2 regions of the Microbacterium sp. SORGH_AS_0888 genome follow, and region 1 is predicted to be linked to the other one. Evidence: riboswitches for the same ligand, from Rfam matches in the RefSeq annotation. Region 1 holds a riboswitch; the other holds the start of a gene.

Region 1 (3,676 bases):
GGCGGCGTGGCTGGCCACCTGGCTGTCGACCTCCTCTGCCCGCAGGAGCGCCCAGTACACGATCGAGACGACGCGGGTGGGGGAGCGGTCGACGTCGCCGAACGCATAGAGCTGCTCGAGGTAGCTGGGCGTGAGCGCCGTGGTCTCCTCGAGCGTGCGCGAGGCGGCGTCCTCCAGACCCTCCGCGGCATCGAGCCACCCGCCGGGAAGGGCCCACAGGTCTTTGAACGGGTCACGCGTGCGGCGCACGAGCGGAAGGACGAGCCGGGGGCAGTCGTCGCCGGGATCACGCCGGAGGCTGAAGATGACCGTGGAGACGGCGACTCGCGCGGCGTCGGTCGCGTCGCGGGTCGTCGAGGCGGGTGCACTGGTTCTGGTCATGGTGACTCTAACTCGGTGTCGATCTTAATGTCAGGGTGACTCGAACCGCAACTCCAGCACCCTGTCAGCGGTTCCCTCTACGCTGGCGGGCGGAAAGGGGAGGCATGCTCGCGATCGTGATCGATGTCGTCCTGGTGGCGCTCCTCGTGCTGGCGGTCGTCGGTGGCGCCGCGCGCGGCCTCATCGCGAGCCTCGGCGCGCTCATCGGACTCGTCGCCGGCGGTATCGCCGCGTGGTGGCTGATGCCCGTCGTCGGGCCGCTCGTCCCGTCGCCCGAATGGCGGGGCACGGTCGTGCTCGCCACGGGTGCCGCGCTCCTCGTCGTCGGCACGGCCGTGGGATCGGCGATCGGAGCGGCCGTGCGGCGCCGCACCGACCGGCTCCATCTGAAGCCCCTCGATCGCATCCTCGGCGCCGCGCTGAGCCTCGTCCTGACGGCGCTGTCGATCTCACTCGTCGCACAGAGCGTCGCCGTCGCGGGGATCCCGACCGTGTCCGCGGCCGTCGCCTCGTCGCGGGTGCTGGGCACGATCGAGTCGATCACCCCCACGCCGGTCACCGCCGCGATCGCCCAGGTGCGTCAGGCCGTGCTCACGGACGGCCTGCCCAGGCTCGGGCAGCTCATCGAGCTCGGGCCCGCGCCCGAGACGGCGCCACCGGTCGATCTCCAGGACCCTGCGCTCGACGCCGCCGCTCAGTCGGTCGCCCGCGTCTCGGGCGCCGCCCCGTCGTGCGGGCAGAACCTCACCGGGAGCGGCTTCGTCGTGGCGCCCGACCGCGTCGTGACGAACGCGCATGTCGTGGCGGGCGTCGACGACCCGGTCGTGGAGCTGCCCGGACGCGCTGCGGCGGACGGCAAGGTCGTCTACTTCGATCCGGTCGACGACCTCGCCGTCATCGCCGTCGACGTGCACGGCGCGCCCCCGCTCGCGCTGTCGGATGTGCTGTCCCGCGGTGCGGCCGCCGTGTTCGACGGGTACCCCTACGGCGGGCCGTTCACGAGCCGCGAGGCGGTCGTGCGCTCGGTCGGCGTCGCTCAGGTGCCGGACATCTACGACAGCGGCACCGCGCCCCGCGAGATCTACGCGCTCCAGGCCACCGTCGAGCCGGGCAACTCCGGCGGGCCGCTGCTCACGGCGGCCGGCGAGGTCGCCGGTGTCGTCTTCGCCCGCGCCGACGACGGCTCGCAGGTCGGTTACGCCATGACGGTGAACGAGCTCCAGCCCGTCGCCGCGCAGGCCGCCGGCCTTGCGTCGCCCGTCGCGACGGGGGCCTGCGCGCGCTGACGCGGGCGGGACGCCACGCCGACCTCGGAGCCGAAGGGCGTGTCGCGACATCCGACCGCTATGCTGGCGCCACAAGTCCACACCGGCCCTGTGACCGTTGCGGGAGAGCCTCGGCAGACGTCGCGCCGAGCACCGAAGGAGCAAGCCTCCCCGCCAATCTCTCAGGTACGCGTACCGCCGCGGTCGGGCCACTCTGGAAAGCGATCCTGCGGGATCCGCCGACGGTGAAAGCCGCCGATCGTCACCCACGACCGGCAGCGAAGCTCTCAGGCCCATGACAGAGGGGGAGTTCAGCGGGCGCTCACGCGCCCACCCGATCCGGGAGAACTCATGTCAGAACCCCGCTCCACCCACCCGCCGGGACGCACCGTGCTGTTCGCGCGGCACGAAGCGCTCGGCGCCGTCTTCACCGATTTCGGCGGCTGGCAGCTGCCGTTGCGCTACGGATCCGAGCTCGCGGAGCATCGGGCCGTGCGCGAGGCCGCCGGCCTGTTCGACGTCTCGCACATGGCGGAGTTCCGCGTCACGGGGGCGGGAGCCGTCGGCCTCCTCGACCGCGTGCTCGGCGGCCGCGCCGGGGGCATGGGCGAGCACCTCGCGCGCTACGCCCTGGTGCTCGCCGACGACGGAGGCATCGTCGACGACGTCATCCTGTACCGGACCGGCGCCGACGACTACCTCGTGATCGCGAACGCCGGCAACCGCGACGCCGTGGGACGAGCGCTCGCCTCGGTCCCGTCCGCACCGGACGCCGACGTCGAAGACGTCTCCGATCGGATGGCGCTCGTGGCTCTGCAGGGGCCGCGGGCGGCCCAGATCCTCTCCCTCGTGACGGGGCTGGCCGTCGAGGGGGCCCTCGGCGAGCTCCGGTCGTTCCGCAGCGCGCGAGCGACCTTCCTCGACGCGCGCGTGCTCATCGCCCGCACGGGCTACACGGGCGAGGACGGCTTCGAACTGCTCGTTCCCGTCACACGTGCCGAAGACCTCTGGGACGGCATCCTCGCCGCGGGCACCCCGCTCGGACTCGTCCCCGCGGGACTCGCTGCACGCGACACACTGCGCCTCGAGGCCGGGATGCCCCTCTACGGCCACGAGCTCACCCGCGCCGTACGTGCGTCACAGGCGGGCCTGGCGCACGTGGTCGGCGGCGACGCGGCCGCGGCGGACCCGCACGCCCCGGTGCTCGTGGGCCTCGTCTCCGACGGTCGGCGCGCCGGCCGTGCCGGCTATGCCGTGCGCGATCTCGACGGCGCCGTCGTCGGCGAGGTCACGAGCGGCGCGCTCAGCCCCACGCTCGGCCATCCGATCGCGATGGCCTACCTCGAGCCGGCGTCCGCCGCACCCGGCACGAGGGTCGGAATCGACATCCGCGGCGTCCACCTGCCCGCCACCGTCACCGCACTGCCCTTTTACCGGAGGAAGAAATGACCGTCGACCTGGACACCCTGCGCTACACGCCCGAGCACGAGTGGGTCGCCGTCGACGGCGCCGTCGTGACCTTCGGGATCACCGACTACGCCGCGACGCAGCTCGGCGACGTCGTCTACGTCGAGCTCCCCGCCGTCGCGGGGCGCGTCACCGCCGGACAGGTGTGCGGTGAGATCGAGTCCACGAAGTCCGTGGGGGAGCTGTACGCCCCCGTCAGCGGGCGCGTGCTGGAGGTCAACGGCGAGGTCGACTCCGACCCGTCGCTCGTCAACGCCGACCCCTTCGGCGCGGGCTGGCTCGTCCGCGTCGAGATCGACGGCGAGCTGCCGGCCGGTCTTCTCGACCGGGCGGCCTACACGACCCTCACCGGCGCGGCGTCATGACGGGCGCGTTCGCCGCCCGTCACATCGGCACGGATGCGGACGCCCAGCGCCGTATGCTCGCCACCCTGGGCTACGCCGACCTCGACGCCCTCCTGGACGCCGCCGTGCCGGCATCCCTGCGTCGTCCGTCGCGGGAGACGAGCGAGCTCCTGCCGCCCGCGAGCGAGCGCGAGGCTCTCGACGAGCTGCGCGTGCTCG
Region 2 (3,676 bases), 2.8 Mb from region 1:
CCGCGAGGCGCTGGCGTGCGGGGTGCGCCATTCGCCGGCGACGTAGAGCGACGAGCTCATGCGGACGCCGCCTTCGCCGGGCCCTGGGCGACGTAGTACGGCACGTCCTCTGCCGGGAGCGGCGGCACGCCGCGGATGAGATCGGCGGCCTTCTCGGCGATCATCATCGTGGGCGCGTAGATGTTGGCGTTGGTCACGAACGGCATGACGGAGGCGTCCACGACGCGAAGCCCGGTGGTGCCGTGCACGCCCATCGTGCGCGGGTCGGTGACCGCCATCGGGTCCTCGGCCGGACCGAGCTTGGCGGTGCCGCACGGGTGCAGGGCCGTCTCGGCCTCGCGGCCCACCCAGTCGAGGATCTCCTCGTCGGTGCTGACCGCGGGGCCCGGAGCGATCTCGCCCCCGTTGAACGGCGCCATGGCCGGCTGGGAGAGGATGTCGCGCGCCACGCGCACGGCCTCGACCCACTCACGCCGGTCGTTCTCGGTGCTGAGGTAGTTGAAGACGAGCTCGGGGTGCTCGGTCGGGTCGGTCGAGCGGATGCGCAGGCGTCCGATCGTGTCGGCGTACATCGGTCCGACGTGCACCTGATAGCCGTGGGCGACATCCGCGATCTGCCCGTCGTAGCGCACCGCGACGGGCAGGAAGTGGAACATGAGGTTGGGCCAGCGCACGTCGTCGTTGGAGCGGACGAAGCCGCCGCCTTCGAAGTGGTTCGTCGCGGCGGGGCCCGTGCGGCCCAGAAGCCACTTCAGGCCGGTCATCGGCATGCTCAGCGGTCGGAGGTACGGCTGCATGGAGACGGGCTGCGTCGCCTCGTGCTGGATGTACACCTCGAGGTGGTCCTGGAGGTTCTCGCCGACCCCGGGGAGGTCGACGACGACGGGGATCCCGAGCGAGGTGAGCAGCTCGGACGGACCGACCCCCGACAGCTGGAGCAGTTGGGGGGTGTTGATGGATCCCCCGGCGAGGACGACCTCATTCGCTCGCACCGTGTGCGTGCGCCCGTTCCGTCGGTACTCGACGCCGACGGCGCGCGTGCCCTCGAAGAGGATCCGCGTGGCCAGCGCCCGGGTCTTCACGGTCAGGTTGGGGCGCGAGCGCCAGACCGGACGGAGGTAGGCGCGGGATGCCGAGAGGCGCCGGCCGTGGCGCACGTTGCGGTCGAAGGGGCCGAAGCCCTCCTGCCGGAACCCGTTGACGTCCTCCGTGCGGGGGTAGCCGGCCTGCTCGGCCGCGGCGAAGAACGCCTGGAAGAGGGGGTTGGTGGCGGGGCCCTTCTCGAGCTCGAGCGGTCCGTGGTGACCACGGTAGGGGTCGCCGATCGACGCGGCGAGCGCGTTCTCCATCCGTTTGAAGTAGGGCAGGCAGTGCGCCCAGTCCCAGTCCTGCATCCCCGGCAGCTCGCCCCAGCGCTCGTAGTCGAGCGGGTTGCCGCGCTGGAAGATCATGCCGTTGATCGAGGACGAGCCGCCGAGCACCTTGCCCCGGGCATGGGCGATGCGGCGGCCGTGCATGTGGGGCTCGGGCTCGGACTCGTACTTCCAGTCGTAGAGGGCGTGGCCGCTGGGGAAGGTGAGCGCGGCCGGCATCTGGATGAACAGATCCCACGGCCAGTCGCTGCGTCCCGCCTCGAGGACGAGCACGCGCGCGGCGGGATCGTCCGAGAGCCGCCGCGCCACGACGCTGCCCGCGCTGCCGCCGCCGACGACCACGTAGTCGTAGCTCTTCGGTGCGGGGCGGCGGGTGCGTGCGGAACGGCTCATGGCATCCTCGGGGTTCGGGTGTTGCGCTGAAGGAAACGTCTGTGCGATCTGCGCAACACACTAAGGGCGCCATCCGTCGCGAACCAGGTTTCGCGAGCGAGCGTGACGCAGTTTTTACACGGCTGTTACGCGGCGCCCGGAACGGCTGTGCGCGGCCGGACTGTTGCGTATCATGAATCGCGTTGCGGATTGTGATGCGTCAGGTCACCTCTGTCAAGACCGCGACAACGTCCGGAACCGGGATTTCACCGGGGGGAAACACCCGGCATCCCGCGTTTGACGAGCGGGGTCCGGACCCCTTAGCGTGCCCCACACGACAACTCCACACGCCGATCGAACCCCCGCGGGAGAGCCCGTGTCCCACGCGGACGCGGCGCCGAAGGAGCAAGCCCTCCCCGCACAATCTCTCAGGCCCAAGACCGTGGGGGCGAGGCGACTCTGGAAAGCAGGCACGCCTGCGCCCACGGTGCAAGCCGCCATCCGCGGTGAAGCTCTCAGGCCCGATGACAGAGCGGGGAGGTGACCCATCCGACCGCCGCGCGCCCGCGCGGTACCGACAGGGAGCCTCCCACCATGCCCACTGAGACCGTCCGTCCTGCGGCGTCGCGCGCCGCTGCCCTCCTCACCGCTCCGCTCGCAGACATCGATCCGGAGATCGCCGCCGCCCTCGACGCGGAGCGCGAACGTCAGCGCACGACCCTGGAGATGATCGCGTCCGAGAACTTCGCCCCGCTCGCGGTGATGGAGGCCCAGGGCTCGGTCGCCACGAACAAGTACGCGGAGGGATACCCCGGCCGCCGGTACTACGGCGGCTGCGAGCACATCGACGTGATCGAGCGTCTCGCGATCGAGCGCGTGTGCCGGGTGTTCGGCGCCGCCTACGCCAACGTGCAGCCGCATTCGGGCGCACAGGCGAACGCGGCCGTGCTGTTCGGCCTGCTCGAGCACGGCGACACGATCCTCGGTCTCGATCTCGCCCACGGCGGGCACCTCACGCACGGGATGCGGCTGAGCTACAGCGGGAAGGCCTTCGACGCCGTCGCGTATCACGTGGGCGCCGACGGCTACATCGACATGGCCGAGGTCGCCGCGCTCGCGCGCGACAGGCGGCCGAGGCTCATCATCGCCGGGTGGTCGGCGTACCCTCGCCACCTCGACTTCGCGCGTTTCCGTGAGATCGCCGACGAGGTCGGCGTCTACCTGTGGGTCGACATGGCGCACTTCGCCGGCCTCGTCGCCGCGGGCGTGCACCCGAGCCCGCTGCCGTACGCGCATGTGACGACCTCGACGACGCACAAGACCCTCGGCGGGCCGCGTGGCGGCGTCATCCTGACGGACGATCCCGACATCGCCAAGCGCATCGACCGCGCGGTGTTCCCCGGCCTGCAGGGCGGGCCGCTCGAGCACGTCATCGCGGCCAAGGCGGTCTCGTTCGGGATCGCGGCGGGGGAGGAGTTCGCCGCCCGTCAGCGCCGCACGCTTCGCGGCGCGCAGATCATCGCGAGCCGTCTCACTCAGCCGGACGTCGCCGCAGAGGGCGTGCGCGTGCTCACCGGCGGCACGGACGTGCACCTGCTGATCGTCGATCTGGTGGCCTCTGCGCTCGATGGGAGGCAGGCCGAGGACCGGCTGCACGAGGTCGGGATCACGGTGAACCGGAACGCCGTGCCGAACGACCCCCGCCCGCCGATGGTGACGTCGGGGCTGCGGATCGGCACACCCGCGCTCGCGACGCGCGGCTTCGACGATGCGGCCTTCACGGACGTCGCGGAGATCATCGCCGAGGCGCTGCGCGCAGACCTCGCACCGGAGCGCATCGCCGAGCTGCGAGCGAGGGTCTCGGCGTTGGCCGCCGCGTATCCGCTCTACGAGGACGTGCGCTGATGGTCGTCAGCGCGTTCGAGCTGTTC

Evidence for each region. Region 1 has a riboswitch for glycine ahead of gcvT (glycine cleavage system aminomethyltransferase GcvT). Riboswitches for the same ligand answer to the same signal wherever they lie in the genome.
Region 2: another riboswitch for glycine. It lies ahead of glyA (serine hydroxymethyltransferase); the one in region 1 lies ahead of gcvT (glycine cleavage system aminomethyltransferase GcvT).

The regions. Positions count from the first base shown of each region.
Region 1 is NZ_JAUTAZ010000001.1:304,464-308,139, forward strand. It holds gene QE381_RS01450 (NUDIX domain-containing protein) at 1-381, opposite strand, end outside; gene QE381_RS01455 (MarP family serine protease) at 486-1,667, shown strand; glycine riboswitch at 1,758-1,854, shown strand; gene gcvT (glycine cleavage system aminomethyltransferase GcvT) at 1,998-3,095, shown strand; gene gcvH (glycine cleavage system protein GcvH) at 3,092-3,478, shown strand; gene gcvP (aminomethyl-transferring glycine dehydrogenase) at 3,475-3,676, shown strand, end outside.
Region 2 is NZ_JAUTAZ010000001.1:3,108,940-3,112,615, forward strand. It holds gene QE381_RS15110 (aldehyde dehydrogenase family protein) at 1-60, opposite strand, end outside; gene betA (choline dehydrogenase) at 57-1,766, opposite strand; glycine riboswitch at 2,101-2,198, shown strand; gene glyA (serine hydroxymethyltransferase) at 2,340-3,650, shown strand; gene QE381_RS15125 (L-serine ammonia-lyase) at 3,650-3,676, shown strand, end outside.